2 regions of the Serratia sp. 25CWL12 genome follow, and region 1 is predicted to be linked to the other one. Evidence: predicted binding sites of a transcription regulator. Region 1 holds the regulator's gene; the other holds the start of a gene.

Region 1 (8,592 bases):
CAACGGTATTACACTCTGTGCGACACCATGACACGCTCAATAGCATTTCCCCTCCTCTCTGGATAATAAACTTTGGGGCTGAGTGAAGGGGAGGAGAACCCGAACGGGGGATTGAAGGCAAAGTAACAAGAGATTGCCCCCATGGCGAGGGCAAACATTAGCGGGGATTCTACCTGAAATGATTCGCGTATCCCCACCGCACAGCCAACCGCAGGGCGGCGGGGATACCGATTAATACCGAAGGAAAAGAGCCTTAATCAATCCTGCTGAGCGGCCTGCTTCAGCTGTTTCTTCTGGTACTTAATCATCGCAAAGTAGCCCAGCAGTAACACCGCTACCCACACCAAGCCGGCATACAGTGAAACACGTGTTGCCGGGAAGTAGCCAATCAGGCCGATAACAAAGACCAGAAAGAGAATGGCAATCACTGAAGTCACTACGCCACCACGCAGAGGGAAGGCCAGTTTGCTGACCTGCTCTTTGCTCAAACTACGGCGGAAAGCGATTTGTGAAATCAGGATCATGATCCACACCCACACGGTAGCAAAGGTTGCCAATGAAGCAATCACCAGGAATACGTTTTCCGGTATGATGTAGTTGAGATACACCGCAACCAGCAGTGCCGCCATCATGACCACCACCGTCACCCAAGGGATACCATTCTTGGAGATCTTGCTGAATATTTGCGGTGCATGACCTTGCTCTGCCAGACCGTGCATCATCCGCCCCACCCCAAACACATTACTGTTAATGGCGGACAATGATGCGGTGATCACCACAAAGTTGAGGATCCCCGCCGCAATGGTGATCCCTATATGTTGGAAGGTCAATACAAATGGGCTGCCATTAACGCCGACCTGATTCCATGGGTAGATGGACATAATGACAAACAGTGTCCCGACGTAGAATACCAGAATACGCCAAGGCACCGAGTTGATAGCTTTAGGGATCGAGACTTTCGGATCTTTGGCCTCACCAGCGGTGATACCGATAATCTCAATGCCGCCATAGGCAAATATCACCAATTGCAGCGACAAGATCATACCGATAAAGCCATTACTGAAGAAGCCTCCGTTGGTCCACAGATTGTGTATCCCGGTCGGTTGCCCGCCATTACCGATACCCCAGACAATGATACCGATACCGGCGACGATCATGACAATAATGGTGGCCACTTTGAAGAACGAGAACCAGAACTCCAGCTCGCCAAACACCTTGACACTCAACAGATTGATGGCACCGATAATCAGTACGATGCTCAACACCCAGATCCAGTGTGGTACTTCGGGGAACCAGACGCCCATATAGATGCCGAATGCCGTTACATCCGCAATGGCAACAATCAAGATCTCAAAACAGTAAGTCCAACCAGTGATATAACCCGCCATCGGGCCGAGATAATCCTGAGCATAACGAGAGAAGGAGCTGGCCTGCGGATTATTGACCGACATTTCCCCCAGTGCACGCATGATGATAAAGGCGACGATACCCCCGAGCAAATAGGCGAGCAACACACTAGGCCCCGCCATTTTGATCGCCTCTGCCGAACCGTAAAACAGACCGGTACCAATGGCAGAACCCAGCGCCATAAATCGTATATGGCGCGTACTAAGACCCCGTTTCAGCTTATTGCCCGGTGTTAGAGTGGATGATTGTTGTTGCATGAAAATGACCAGTCCTTGTTTAACATAAAAAACACGGACAAGTCCGTGTCCTATCTTTATACCCTTCGTCCTTCAAGCTGCATGAGTGTTAGCTGCGGTTACTCGCCTCATCCATGAGACCTCGCCCCCTACGGGGCCGCCTACCAGCAACTCGAATTATTTGGGATATAGATCATCAATTTAAGAGTGAACTGCTACTTGGTTACGAGCGAAAACGCGATCATAAATGGCAACCAGCAACAGCATCAACAACGAAGGAGGCAACCATGCCAACCCCTGCGCTGCCAGCGGCAAGTGATGAATCCATTCAGGCATCAAATCCACAAAAGGGGATGTCTTCACCGCATCTAGAATACCAAACAACAAGCTGACTAACATCACTGGCGCGATAATACGCGTAGCACTATTCCACCAACGCAGAGTAAAACTCAACACCACCAACACAATGCAAGGGGGATAAATCGCCGTCAGCACCGGTATAGAGAGCTGGATCAGGTGGCTCAAGCCAAGATTGGAAACCAGCATCGAGAACAGACCCAGGATAAATACCAGTTTTTTATAAGATAACGGTAAATATTGCGCGAAAAACTCAGCACAAGCACAGGTCAGGCCAACCGCGGTCACCATACAGGCAATAAAGATCAATGCCGCCAGGAAGAAACTGCCCATGGTACCGAATGTATTTTGTACATAGGCATGCAAAATCACCGCACCATTGGTGGCCTCTGGCACCAGAACACCACTACCGGACCCCAACTTGAACAGACTCAGATAGACCAATGTCAATCCCACGCCAGCAATCAGACCCGCCAGGATGGTATAACGCGTCAACAATCCTCGATCTGTTACCCCACGGGAACGTGCGGCATTGACGATGACAATACCAAACACCATCGCCCCCAAGGTATCCATGGTCAGGTAGCCATTTATAAAGCCAGAAGAGAACGGCACACTCTGATAAGCCTCAACCGCTGGGATAGGTGCCCCCGCAGGCCAGAGCAGCGCAGCGATGCCCAGCATCGCCAGGGCAACAATTTTCACCGGTGCCAGAATATGGCCAACAGTATCGAGCAAACGCCCCGGATATAAAGAGATGCCAATCACCAGCACAAAATAGACTAGGCTATAGATAAATAGTGGCAGGGCACCACCACCGGTCAACGGAGCCATTCCCACTTCAAATGAAACGGTCGCCGTACGTGGCGTAGCGAACAGAGGCCCCACGGTGAGATAACAGACCGTCGCCAGCAGTAATCCTGCATAACGCCCTATTGGCGCGCTAAGGGTATCAACCCCCCCGCCAACACGAGCCAGTGCAATCACGGTGACTACCGGTAACCCCACCGCTGTCACCAGAAAACCGATTGCTGCAGTCCAAACATGTTCACCGGACTGTAGACCGACCATCGGTGGGAAGATAATGTTTCCTGCCCCGACGAATAAAGCAAAAGTCATAAAACCTAATGCCAGGATATCTTTTGACGCTAAGCGATGGCTCATAGGAGATTGCGCTGCCTGTTAAATGGAATAAATGATTGATTCTTAAAGATGAAGAGTAAGCGGAGGTTTACTCCAACAACGCAGACTTAGTTAAACGTTTATACCCGTCTTCATGCAAGTTGCAGCAGCTTCTATCGATTATCAGCCATCTGCAGACGAAGCTATTTAGAGGATATGGCCCTGAAAGGCAAGATGAACAATAAAAAGCAGAGTTTTATACCAGAAATAGTTTTACAGCCAGTCGATAATCTCAATTTATCCGTAATAAATACCATATGATCTGTTTAATTTTTAAACAAAAAACACACGGAATGTGACAAATATGACCACCTTGTACATTAAAAAACCGCTATTGATGTCTTAAGCGCGCAAGTTGTGCTTTTTTTGCCAATAATAGAATAAATGATGAGCTGAGCATTTCAATGTACCGGTGGGCTCAGGCTCATCCACTGTATCTGGAGAAATAGCACAATCGCAGCGGTACTACTCGCCCATTTTCACCTTATTGTCGATGGATGCGGCTGGCACAATGAGTCGTTTCGGCAACGTAAAGATAAAGCGCGTACCTATGCCCGGGTCACTCAAAATCTCCAAGCGTGAATCATGATGACTCAGAGCATGTTTAACAATGGCCAACCCCAAACCACTGCCGCCGGTCTGCTGTGAACGTGATTTATCAACGCGGTAGAAACGTTCGGTCAAACGCGGAATATGTTCTGCAGCGATCCCTGGACCATTATCACTGACCTGGAACTGAGCACCCAGTGGCGTCTGCTGCCAACTTATCTCGATATGGGTGCCCTTTGGCGTGTGATTCACTGCGTTATACACCAGGTTCGATACGGCACTGTGTAGTTGATCTTCGTTACCAAATACCTGCAAATCTTCATTCACCCGGAAGCTAATCTGGTGATTCCCCGCACTCAGGGATTGCGCCTCTCGTTGCAATACACCCAGGATACGTGGAATATCCACCTTTTGATTCATCGCGATACTTGGCGCAGTTTCAATACGTGACAACGTGAGCAACTGCTTCACCAAGCCATCCATGCGTTTGGTCTGTTCTTGCATGGTACTCAATGCTTTATCGCGCACTGAGCCCTCAAGGGCTTCATCACTCATCATCTCCAAATAGCCCTGCAACACCGTTAACGGTGTGCGCAACTCATGGCTGACATTGGCAAAAAAATTACGCCGGGCCCCTTCCAACTGACGCTTCTGGGTGACATCACGGGCCACCATCAACAATTGCCCTTCGGAATAAGGCATAATGCGGAACTCAACAAAGCGCTCGTTATTTAAGTGCAATGTCAGAGGTTTGAAGAACGACTGCTGTTGCAGATATTGACTAAATTCGGGATAACGTATCAGGTTCAGAATATGTTGACCGTTATCTTCCGGCCAGCGGAAACCCAGCAAGTGCTGCGCCAGGCCGTTACACCAAAAGATATTACCCTCTACGGTGGTCATCACTACCGCATCGGGTAACGACTCCGCACCACTACGAAAACGTTTGATCAATAAGGCCAGTTCGCGGCGGCGATGGCGGTTACGCTGCTGCATTTTATACAAACCATAAAACAGCGGTTCCCAGCTCCCATGTCCCGGGGGCGGCGTCATACTACGATCAACCCACAACCAGTGGGAAAGTTTCAGTTGGTTATAGAAATTCCAGGCGAGGGCTACCAACACCGATGCCAATAACAACCAAGACAAATAACCAAAAATCAACCCAAGCAATAAAGCAGGGAAGCAAAAAAAGGCCAATTCCAGCAGCAGTCTCTTCCAGGATAAGCGTTCTAGCACAATAGTGTTTTCTCCAGCACAGGGCTGTCAGTAGCGCGTTGAAAAACGGTAGCCGGTACCGCGAACAGTTTGCACCATTCTATCATGACCACTGCTCTCCAGCGCCTTACGCAATCGGCGGATATGGACATCAACAGTACGGTCTTCTACATAAACGTTAGTGCCCCAAACGTTGTTCAGCAACTGCTCGCGGCTGTAAACACGTTCGGGATGGGTCATAAAGAAGTGCAACAGCTTGAACTCGGTCGGCCCCATATCCAGTGCCAGCTCATCAGCCATCACTCGATGTGAGGAAGGGTCCAGGCTTAACCCCTGCATTTCAATCAATTCCTCTACGGCCATCGGTGAAATACGGCGCATCACCGCTTTGATCCGGGCCACCAGCTCCTTGGGCGAGAAAGGCTTGATGATATAGTCATCGGCACCCACTTCCAACCCTCGAACCCGATCTTCTTCTTCTCCGCGTGCGGTCAGCATCATCACCGGAATATCCCGTGTCATCGCCTCACGCTTCATATACTTGATAAACTGTATTCCGGACCCACCAGGCAACATCCAGTCCAGTAATACCAGATCAGGAAACGGCTCAGACAGGCTCTTTACGGCGCTGTCATAATCCTCAGCTTCCAATGGTTGATAACCATTCTGTTCCAACACAAAGCACACCATTTCACGGATCGGCGCTTCGTCTTCTACCACCAGTATACGTATTGCCATCGTCAATCCTGCCAATGTGTTAGCGGCCTATTACACTCTGCTTGGATATTATGCGTCAGTTTTATGACAGTTATATGAATAAAACTGCCTCGGGATGACGCTTGGCAGTGAGATTGTTTCAATCCTAGACAAAATACTTCGAGTTGCTTAACAAAACGCCATCCATCTTGTTCAGCGTTTGCCCCCTGCCTGCATCTTGACGGAACTTGGGTATATACTCTGGTGCTATCATCGTTGTCAGCCTGGAAGATTCATGCGCCTGATCCATACCTCTGACTGGCATTTAGGCCAGTACTTTTTCACCAAGAGCCGCGCCGCCGAGCATCAATCTTTTCTGTGTTGGCTGGTTGAGCAGGTGCAACAGCATCAGGTCGATGCGCTAATTGTTGCCGGTGATCTGTTTGATACCGGCTCCCCACCTAGCTACGCACGGGAACTGTATAACCGTTTTGTGGTGCAACTACAACACACCGGTTGCCAGTTGGTGGTACTCGGTGGCAATCATGACTCAGTGGCCACACTCAATGAATCACGGGAACTGCTCTCTTGCCTGAACACCACAGTAATTGCCAATGCGCAAGCCGAAGTTGATCAACAAATTCGAGTGCTCAACCAGCGTGATGGCCAGCCAGGGGCGGTGCTCTGTGCGGTGCCTTTCTTGCGCCCACGGGATTTAGTCACCAGCCAGGCCGGTGAATCGGGCAACCAGAAACAGCAGGTTTTACAACAAGCTATCGCTAATCATTACCATGAGCTTTATCAGTTGGCCTGTGCACGGCGCGATGCCCTGGGCCTAGCCTTGCCGATTATTGCCAGCGGCCATCTGACGACCGTGGGGGTCACCACCTCAGATTCAGTGCGTGATATTTATATCGGTACGCTGGATGCCTTCCCTGCTCAGTTATTCCCCCCCGCCGACTACATTGCGTTGGGCCATATTCATCGTTCGCAATGTGTCGCTAAAACCCAGCATATCCGTTACAGCGGTTCGCCAATCCCGCTCAGTTTTGATGAATTGGGTAGCGCCAAGAGCGTATTGATGGTTGATTTCGCCGCCGGTGAACTACAGCAAGTCACGCCGCTGGAGGTACCTGTTTTCCAGCCGATGCAGTTGATCAAGGGTGATTTGCCACAAATCGAGACGCAATTACAGCAATTTGCCCACTATGAGGGGACATTACCGGTGTGGCTGGATATCGAAGTTGCTACGCAGGATTATCTCAGTGATATCCAGCGCCGCATTCAACAGTTAGCGGAAGATCTGCCGGTTGAAGTGGTGTTATTACGACGTGGTAAACAGCAACGGCAACAGGCGATTGACCGGCAAGAGAGAGAGACCTTGAATGAATTGAGTGTCGAAGAGGTGTTCCAGCGGCGATTAGCCTTGGAAACAGACCTGGACGAGGCACGCCAACAGCAGATGCGCCAACTGTTTCAGCACGTGGTGAATGACTTGCATCATCCTGAGGAGCCCTGCGCATGAAAATCCTGAGCTTAAGGCTGAAAAACCTCAATTCGCTACAAGGTGAATGGAAAATTGACTTCACCGCTGAACCTTTCGCCAGCAATGGTCTGTTTGCCATCACCGGCCCCACCGGTGCGGGTAAAACCACGTTACTGGACGCTATCTGCCTGGCGTTATATCACCAGACGCCGCGTCTGGAGGTCAGCGCCAGCCAGAATGAACTGATGACTCGGCACACCGCTGAGTCACTGGCAGAGGTGGAGTTTGAAGTAAAAGGGATCGGTTATCGTGCCTTCTGGAGCCAACGTCGAGCGAAAAACTCACCGGATGGCAGCCTGCAGGCGCCTAAAGTCGAACTGGCGCTACGAGAAAATGGCAAAATTTTGGCGGATAAAATTTCCGATAAAAAAGAGCTGATTGCCTCCATTACTGGGCTGGATTTTGGCCGTTTCACCAAATCGATGATGTTGTCTCAGGGGCAATTCGCCGCATTTCTCAATGCCAAACCTAACGAACGTGCCGAGTTACTGGAAGAACTGACCGGCAGCGAAATTTATGGGCAACTGTCGGCCCGGGTGTTTGAACGACATAAACAGGCAAAAATCGAGCTGGATGTATTGCATCAGCAAGCTAACGGCATTGAACTGCTCAATGAGGAGTTACGCCAGACGCTGGAAAATCAACTCATCCAACTCAATAGTGAAGAGCAAGGTTTAAACCAACAGACGCAACGGCTACAACATCAGTTGAACTGGCTACAGCAGTGGCAAACCACGGCGCAGCAAGTGCAACACCACCAGCAACAACTCGCTGGGGTAAAACAGGACTATCAGCAAGCAGAACCACAATTACAGCAGTTGGCCCGCAGTGAACCCGCAGAAAAATTACGCCCACTGCTTGATGAACGCCAGCGTTGCCAGCAAGAGACGCGGTCTTTGCAACAACAAGCCGAACAATTGGCGCAGCAACAACAACAGCAACTCACTGCCTTGACCCCATTACAGCAACAATCCGATCAAGCGCAGGCGGCAAAGCAAACGCAAACAGCATACCAGCAACAACAGCAAACATTGATTGTTGAAAAAGTAGCGCCATTAGACCAGCAGATAGCCCAACTGAGACACCAGTTGGCCGAGGCAACAAAACAAGGTGACGATCAGCAAAAGCTCAGTCAGGAGCAACAAAAAGCGCTGGAAAAACTGACCCTAAGACGAGCCGAACTCACCACCTGGGCGGCACAATATCAGCACAAGCAAGCCTCACTGAATACGGTACTGGAGCAGCAGTTACCACAGCAAGCCGCACTTGAAGCCCAATCACCGTTAGAAAAACTGCGGGCCCGTCAGGCCGAACTGAATGGGCAGCGGCCTATTCGCCAACAGTTGTCCCATCTGGCGGTATTGTTTCAACAAAATCAGCAACACCTTGAGCAACAGCAGT
Region 2 (8,592 bases), 650 kb from region 1:
TTGCCAGTCGCATTTGATATTCTTGCTGTAAGGCGTGGGGGGCCAGTAGTGAGATTTTCCCTGCAGTGGCGTAAGTGTGCAAAAAAGCGGTTAATTGCTCTGGCGTCGGGGTACCCGCAACATGGGGAGCATGCAAGAGTGGTTTTTTGTGCGTTATTTGGTAAAGGCGTGGTTTTTTAACATGATGTAATGTCATCACTGAGGCAAATAACAGCAACAGCGTGGTAAACACCAACGGAATAGCCCAGAGGGAAAAGCTGATCAGATCGGTAAATGGATGTAAATAACGTTCAACCTCTTCCGGATGCAACAGGCGTAAAAACGTTTTAAAAATCAACTCCTCGTTCAACGAGTCGGTGACCCAACCCGTTAACACGACGGCGGAGAAGGCATAGCATGATGTTTTGAGATGATGCAATAATACTGAACGCTCCACGAACCATCCTCTTGTTAATCATCATTGATGAGTACATGTTCAACCTGTGTATTGGGTTGGCTTAATAATGGGTCGTTGCAGGGAATAAGTCCACATTTTGGCAATATATCACCCAAATGCCGAATGTTATTGCTGGCCGTGGGGATAAATGTATGTTCAATCATATCATTACGGCACCATCAATTTTATTGAAAGACTATGGCAATTATTTAACATGTTTAAGAATGGTCAACTGGGATATCCTTGTTTCGTGCAGTAATTATTTTGATAAATAATATATTTACTATAAAGGAGTTCCCATGAATAAGGTTAAATTTTTTGTTCTTTTTACCGCTGCCTCTCTCGTTTCTTTCAGTAGCTTGGCTCAAAATGTCACTGCAAGAGCCTCTACTATTGACAGTGCTGAGGCGAAGATAGCTGCTCAGGCAAAAAAAGCCAATGCAGATTATAAGATTATCGCCTCGCACGATAAAAATGGTGTTTATATGATGGCCAAACTGGTTAACTGATTTATATCCGCCATTCTCGCCATACCCTAAATAATTTTATTCGCAGGAAGAATATATATTCGACTTGAAATTAAAAGGGTATGGATTATATCTATAGAAATAATAAGGTTATATTTTATGAGTTATAAGATAAAATCAAAGTCAGGTATTGCTATCGCACTGCTTATGAGTTTCTCAGTATTCTCAGCCGAAAATAAACCTGATGATTTCTCTGCGACATCTGATGCTAAAGCACCAGAGCGTATCAACAAAACATTGAAAGAATTTAAAACGGAACGAGAAAACGTAGAAAAAAATCTCAGGAATTTTGATGACTTGGATTTTAATGTCTATAGTCACCAAAAATGGGATGAGATGAATAGAAGTCACGCGGAAGATATTATTGTGCACTATCCCGATGGTACGGTGACTTATGGCTTAAAAGACCATCTTGAGCGTTCAAAGAAAATCTTTGCGTTTGCACCGGATACTGAAAACCCTATCCATCATGTACGCATTGGTCAGGGTAATTATACTGCAGTCACTGGTGTATGGCGCGGCACGTTCACCAAGCCGATGGTTTTATCGGATGGTACGGTGATTCAGCCAACCGGCAAACGCTTTGAAATAGAAATGGCCACTATCGGTCGCTGGAATGATAAAGGAACAATGGATGAAGAGTGGTTATTTTACGATGACTACACCTTTATGAAGCAGTTAGGTTTGCTCAAATAACTAATGATAATGGGGACTAACCAGTCCCCTGACTTATTGGGTAAAAGAAGAACAAGAGTTGGGTTAATTAATCATGCATAGCAACAAATCACCTTTCAAAATAGGCATCTCATCGATAGGGGCCCATCTGACTGATCCGATAACCGGTAAAAAATCCACTGAGCAGGAACGGGTTAGGAATTTAATCGAAATGGCCATACAGGCTGAAGTGGTCGGTCTTGATATTTATGCTCTTGGTGAAAGTCATGAGAAGGGTTTTGTTAGTGCGGCACATACCGTGATATTGGGCGCAGCCGCACAGGCGACGAAAAACATCACCCTGATGAGTTCAGTCAGCGTGATCAGTACCCTCGATCCGGTACGCGTGTTTGAAGATTTTGCCACGCTCGATCTGATTTCGAATGGACGATCGGAGATCGTAGTGGGAAGGGGCTCACGTATAGGCGGTTTTGGCTTGCTGGGATATTCCCCCGCCGATTATGAGGCTCTGTTTGATGAAAAACTCGAATTGCTGATAGCAATTAATCAAGCAAGTGAACAGCAACAGCCCATCAACTGGCAGGGAAAATTTCGCCCACCGTTGGTGAATGCGCAGATCTACCCGCAGCCAATGAATGGGAAATTGAAAATATGGCATGCGGTGGGTGGCCATAGTGACAGCGCGCTGAGTGCTGCAAATAAGGGATTGCCGATGATGATAACGACTTTGGCAGGGAGTGCTCACAACTTTAAAATGGCGATCGATGCTTATCGGCAAGCAGCAGTGGTAGCTGGCCATTCGATGCAGGTGATGCCCATCACGACCACGAGTTGGTTCCATACTGCGCAGAGTGATGAACAGGCGGTCGAGGAGTTCTACCCTTATTTCAATGGAATGATGAAAGAATTACGTGCTGATTCGACATCTATTGATTTCCTGCGTCATTCGCTGGCTATTGATAATGCCATGATGATCGGTTCGGCCGAAACTATTCTCGCCAAGATGAAATATCAGTATCAGCTCTACCGGCAGCAACAGTTCTTGGCTCACGTTGATACGGGAGCGCTGCCGTTCGCTCTGGTAAAAAATAATATCGACGTGCTAGCTACTGTCATTGCTCCCCAATTTCGAGCATTTATAGCCCATGAATCGGCATAAGCTGAAGTGACGTTATGGGGAGTATTTTCTGGAAGCCCCACCCGAGTGGATGGGGCTTGGTTGGGTTTACTGGTGTAACTGGTGTTGTTGCAGGAACTTCACGGCTTTATCCGGGAAGTCGGTAAAGACACCATCAACCCCCGCATCGATATAGAAAATTTTCAACATATCGTTGAAATCCTTGGCATAAGGAGGAACCTGCCCTGGATCAGAACGGAAGGTGTAAGGGTGGACCTGCAAGCCTTGCTGTTTAGCCTCTTTCGCCAAGGTGGTCAGCTCAATGTGGCCTGGCGTTGAAGTGCTCTTCACAATCATGGGATACCATGGCCCAATACCATCGGCATATTTAGCCAGTTTGGCGGCACCGCCTGGTTTCAGCATCCAGTCATAGCTGTAGGGGGTCAGGCTACCATCTGGGTGGATCTCCATAGTTTCGATCACCTTCTGATCATCAGTATTGGTGATCAACTGAACCAGTTTGATGTCCATGTTCATGGCAGGTAGCAGCTCTTTTTTCACCCGTTGCAAGTCTGGGGCATCAAAGCTCTGCAAGTAGACCTTATCGCTTTTCTTGGTGTAACCGTAGGATTTCAGCACTTCCAATACAGCTTTGGAGATATCCTTCCCTTCAGTTTTGTGGAACCAAGGGGCTTTGGTTTCTATATAGATGCCCACATTTTTGCCGGTAGAGTGATTCATACCTTGAATCATCTCAATTTCATCTTGCAGCGTATGGATGCGGAAATCGGACTTCCACATCGGGAATCGATTAGGGAACTTCTGCTGCTGAACGCCATCTTTGACCAAAAATTCTTCGGTAAACTTCAGGCTCTGAATCTCTGCTAGCGTAAAGTCGAGGGCATAATAACGCCCATCTTTACGGTGACGGTCAGGGAATTTTTTCGCGACATCGGTGACCCGATCCAGGTAGTGGTCGTGCAGGACAATCAGCTTATCATCCTTGGTCATGACCACATCTTGTTCCAGATAATCCGCTCCCATGGCATAAGCCATCGATTTTGCCGGTAGCGTATGTTCCGGTAGATAACCGCTGGCACCTCGGTGAGCAATGACCACTTTCTCTGCGGCTTGGACCGCCGTAGCCATTGAGGTGACAAGCAGCATCCCTGTTAGCAGGGCTTTAACTTGAGTCCGCATTTCATTGTACTCCTTATTGATTGCTGTCAGAGGAAGGAAAAAGGCCGCGAAGCGGCCTTTAAATCATGCAAATATGTTGTTAATGGCGTTTGGCGGCCAGTTCTGCCTTGTGTTTGTTCTCACTGAACATGGTCAGCAGTAACAGCAATACCGCCCCCACACTACCACCGATCAACACCATAAAACCGCCATTCCAGCCGAAGGCGTCCACGGTGTAGCCCACAACCGCACTGGCTATCACTGACCCCCCCAGATAACCGAACAGACCGGTGAAGCCCGCCGCAGTACCTGCGGCTTTTTTCGGTGCCAGCTCGAGGGCGTGCAGGCCGATCAACATCACTGGGCCGTAGATCAGGAAGCCGATGGCGATCATACAAGCCATATCGATGCCCGGGTTGCCCACCGGGTTCAACCAGTAAATAACGGTGGCAATAGTGACCAGGATCATAAAGAACACCCCGGTGGCACCACGGTTACCTTTAAACACCTTGTCCGACATCCAGCCACACAGCAGGGTGCCTGGAATACCGGCGTATTCGTAGAGGAAGTAGGCCCAGGATGATTTATCCAGTGTGAAGTGTTTCACTTCTTTCAGGTAGGTTGGCGACCAGTCAAGAATGCCATAACGCAGTAAATAGACAAACACGTTGGCGAAGGCGATGTACCACAACAACTTGTTAGGCAAGACATACTGCATGAAGATTTGCTTGGCAGTGAGTTCTTCTTCCGCTTTATCGCTGTAGTCGGTTGGATAGTCGTTTTTGTACTCTTCAATGGGCGGCAAACCACAAGATTGTGGCGTATCACGCATTAAGGCAAAGGCGACCAGTGCGACCAGGATCGCGGCAAACGCAGGCATATACAGTGCAGCACGCCAGTCATTGAACCAGGCCATACCGAGCAGGAACAGCAATGGTGGCAAGCCCCCGCCCACGTTATGGGCACAGTTCCATATCGAAACGATACCGCCACGCTCTTTCTGTGACCACCAGTGCACCATGGTACGACCACAAGGCGGCCAGCCCATACCTTGGAACCAACCACACAGAAACAGTAGCACGAACATGATAGCAATGCTGGAGGTAGCCCAAGGCACAAAACCCATAAATAACATCACAGCGGCGGAGAGGATCAACCCGGCAGGCAGGAAAACCCGAGGGTTTGAACGGTCAGATACCGAGCCCATAATAAATTTGGAGAAACCATAGGCGATGGAAATACCTGACAGCGCAAAGCCGAGATCACCACGACTGAACCCTTGCTCGACCAGATACGGCATCGCTAGGGTGAAGTTTTTACGCACCAGATAGTAGGCGGCGTAACCAAAGAAAATCCCCATAAAAATTTGCCAGCGCAGCTTACGGTAGAGCGGATCTACCTTATCGAGTGGCACACGGGAAATGTGTGCGGCTGGTTTAAATATACTCAGCATGAGCGCCTCCGATGGCTTTATCAGTTATTACATCAGCAGGAAACGGATCTCCTGGAGATGATTGAGCGGATAGTGTTCTATAACGAGCATCATCCTAGTGAAAACTGGCATTTTTCTCTGTGATGTGGCGCGCATTTGTTACATATTTATGACGATTAATGTTTTTTTGAGTGATTTATTAGCGTTTTCAGTGTGACCAAGGGGTGATTAGCGTGATTTGAATCACTATTGTGGTTTTTTATTTTCGTTTTTTGCTCGTTATTGCTCCTTATCAAACAAATTCTCCTGGGGTTATGCCTAAATAGCCCTATGACCATAGAATTAGGGGGCGTGATGAGTAACAACTCACCAGTGACTGAAACGGAAGTGATCATCATTGGCGGCGGGGCTACCGGCGCGGGGATTGCTCGTGACTGCGCGCGACGGGGATTGCGCTGTATTTTATTGGAACGGCATGACATTGCTACCGGGGCTACAGGGCGTAACCATGGGTTGTTACACAGTGGGGCTCGTTATGCTGTGACCGACAGTGAATCGGCCCGTGAATGCATTGAAGAGAATCGCATCCTTAAGCGTATTGCCCATCACTGTATTGAACCGACTAATGGCCTGTTTATTACCTTGCCACAGGATTCACTGGCGTATCAGCAGCAATTTATCTCGGCTTGCCACCAGGCCGGGATTGAGGCTGAAGCGATTGATCCCCAATTGGCCCGCCACCTCGAACCCGCAGCAAATCCTGACTTGATTGGCGCGGTACGCGTGCCGGATGGCACGGTGGATCCTTTCCGTTTGACGGCCGCCAATATGCTCGATGCCCGTGAGCATGGCGCACAGATCCTGACTTATCACCAAGTGACGGGGTTGTTGCGTGAAGCTGATCGTGTGACCGGCGTGCGCGTTTTCGACCATCAATTAGCGCGCCATTATGATATCCATGCGCCGGTGGTGGTGAATGCTGCTGGCATCTGGGGGCAGCAAATTGCCGAGTATGCCGACCTGCGTGTCCGTATGTTCCCTGCCAAGGGGGCATTGCTGATCTTGGGGCATCGCATTAACAACATGGTGATTAACCGCTGCCGAAAACCCGCCGATGCCGACATTCTGGTGCCAGGGGATACCATCTCGCTGATTGGTACCACCTCGACGCATATTGATTATGACCAGATTGACAATATGGTGGTCACGCCGCAGGAAGTGGACCTGTTGATCCGTGAAGGTTCGCTATTGGCACCTGAATTGGCACAAACCCGTATTCTGCGTGCTTACGCTGGCGTGCGGCCATTGGTTGCTTGTGATGATGATCCTTCTGGGCGCAGCGTCAGCCGAGGCATTGTGCTGCTCGACCACGCAGTGCGCGATGGGTTGGAGGGGTTTATCACCATTACTGGCGGTAAACTGATGACTTACCGACTGATGGCGCAGTGGGTAACGGATAAGGTGTGCGCCAAACTGGGGGTCGATACGCCTTGTACTACCGCCACAGAGGCGTTACCGGGTTCTCGTCAGTCGGCAGAAGAGACAGTGCGTAGTGTGGTTTCTCTTCCGGCCAGTATCCGTGGTTCGGCGGTCTATCGTCATGGTGATCTCGCCAGCCTGGTGCCGTCCGGCAATCGGCTGGATAACAGCCTGGTGTGTGAGTGTGAAGCAGTCACCGCCGGGGAAGTTCGCTATGCCGTGAACTCGCTGACGGTGAATAACCTGGTCGATTTACGCCGGCGTACCCGTGTCGGCATGGGCACCTGCCAAGGGGAACTGTGTGCCTGTCGCGCTGCGGGTTTACTGACGCGTTTTAAGGTGACAACCCCGCAGCAATCTATTGAACAACTTTCCCATTTCCTCAATGAGCGCTGGAAAGGTGTACGCCCGATTGCCTGGGGCGATGCCCTGCGGGAAAGTGAATTCACCAGTTGGGTTTATCAAGGTTTATGTGGTTTGGATGCGCCTGGCGAGTGCCAACAGGAGGCGGATGATGCAATTTGATGTGGTGGTGATTGGCGGAGGATTAGCCGGGTTGAGCTGTGCGATTCGCTTGGCGGAATCTGGCAAGCGTTGTGCCGTGGTCAGTAGTGGCCAGAGTGCGCTCTACTTCTCTTCCGGCTCTCTCGATCTCTTGGCGCAATTGCCTGATGGTACGGCAGTCAGTTCCCCTCTCGCCGCATTGCCTGCACTGCAGCAACAGGCACCGCAGCATCCTTACAGTCTGTTAGGGGCTACTCAGGTTGCGACCTTAGCGCGGGAGGCGGAGGAGTTGCTGCAACGTTGTGGGGTTGCCATGCAAGGGAGCTGTGAGTGGAACCATTTGCGTGTTACGCCACTGGGCACGCGCCGGGCGACTTGGTTGAGTCCGCAGGCGATCCCGGTATCTGCGTGGGGGGGAAATTTGCCTTGGCAGCATATTGCAGTGCTGGGTATTGAGGGTTTTCTCGATTTCCAACCGCAGATGGCCGCCAGTTCGCTGATTGAAGAACAAAAGGTGATCGCTGAGGCGGCATTTTTGCATTTACCTCTTTTAGATCGTTTGCGTAATAACCCGAGTGAATTTCGCGCGGCGAACATTGCCCGTGTACTGGATCTGCCAGAGCACTTGGCGGCCTTGGCGGAAGAGGTGAAGCGACAGGCGGGTGAGGCTGAGGCTATTTTCTTGCCAGCCTGCCTGGGGCTGGAGAGTGACCAGCCGTTACTCGCATTACGCCAAGCAGTGGGCAGGCCGGTTTTCCTTCTGCCAACCTTACCGCCTTCGGTGTTGGGGATGCGTTTGTACCAGGCATTGCGCCAACGCTTGCAACAACTGGGTGGTGTCTTTATGCCGGGAGATACCGTGTTGCGGGCCAGTATTGACCAGCAGCGCATTAGCGGATTGTATACCCGCAATCACACGGATATTCCGTTGCGCGCGCAGCAGGTGGTATTGGCGAGTGGCAGCTTCTTCAGCAACGGTTTGGTCGCTGATTTAGCCGGTATCCGTGAGCCGGTGTTCGGGCTGGATGTCTTCAGCAAAGCCGAGCGGGCCGACTGGAGTCACCCGGATTTTTTCGCGGCGCAGCCTTACCTGCAGTTTGGGGTAAAAACCGATGCCAATTTGCGAGCCCTTAAGCAGGGGGAAGCGATCACTAATCTGTATGCCATTGGTGCCGTGGCCGGTGGTTATGATCCGTTACAGCAAGGTTGTGGTGCTGGGGTTTCGTTGATTAGTGCCCTGCAT

Evidence for each region. The regulator PhoB, encoded in region 1, activates phosphate uptake and scavenging genes when phosphate is short. The targets are predictions, from matches to a motif close to CTGTCATAAAACTGNCNNAT.
Region 2: glpT (glycerol-3-phosphate transporter) is a predicted target of PhoB. The motif match lies at 5,523-5,542, and genes of this name have one in related genera.

Annotation. Positions count from the first base shown of each region.
Region 1 is NZ_CM147698.1:3,198,060-3,206,651, forward strand. It holds gene proY (proline-specific permease ProY) at 258-1,664, opposite strand; gene brnQ (branched-chain amino acid transport system II carrier protein) at 1,845-3,164, opposite strand; gene phoR (phosphate regulon sensor histidine kinase PhoR) at 3,648-4,970, opposite strand; gene phoB (phosphate response regulator transcription factor PhoB) at 4,998-5,687, opposite strand; gene sbcD (exonuclease subunit SbcD) at 5,941-7,170, shown strand; gene sbcC (exonuclease subunit SbcC) at 7,167-8,592, shown strand, end outside.
Region 2 is NZ_CM147698.1:3,850,466-3,859,057, reverse strand. It holds gene ACX9GV_RS16750 (hypothetical protein) at 1-436, opposite strand, end outside; gene ACX9GV_RS16745 (DUF1471 domain-containing protein) at 736-945, shown strand; gene ACX9GV_RS16740 (ester cyclase) at 1,063-1,659, shown strand; gene ACX9GV_RS16735 (LLM class flavin-dependent oxidoreductase) at 1,733-2,797, shown strand; gene glpQ (glycerophosphodiester phosphodiesterase) at 2,864-3,955, opposite strand; gene glpT (glycerol-3-phosphate transporter) at 4,035-5,387, opposite strand; gene glpA (anaerobic glycerol-3-phosphate dehydrogenase subunit A) at 5,721-7,370, shown strand; gene glpB (glycerol-3-phosphate dehydrogenase subunit GlpB) at 7,360-8,592, shown strand, end outside.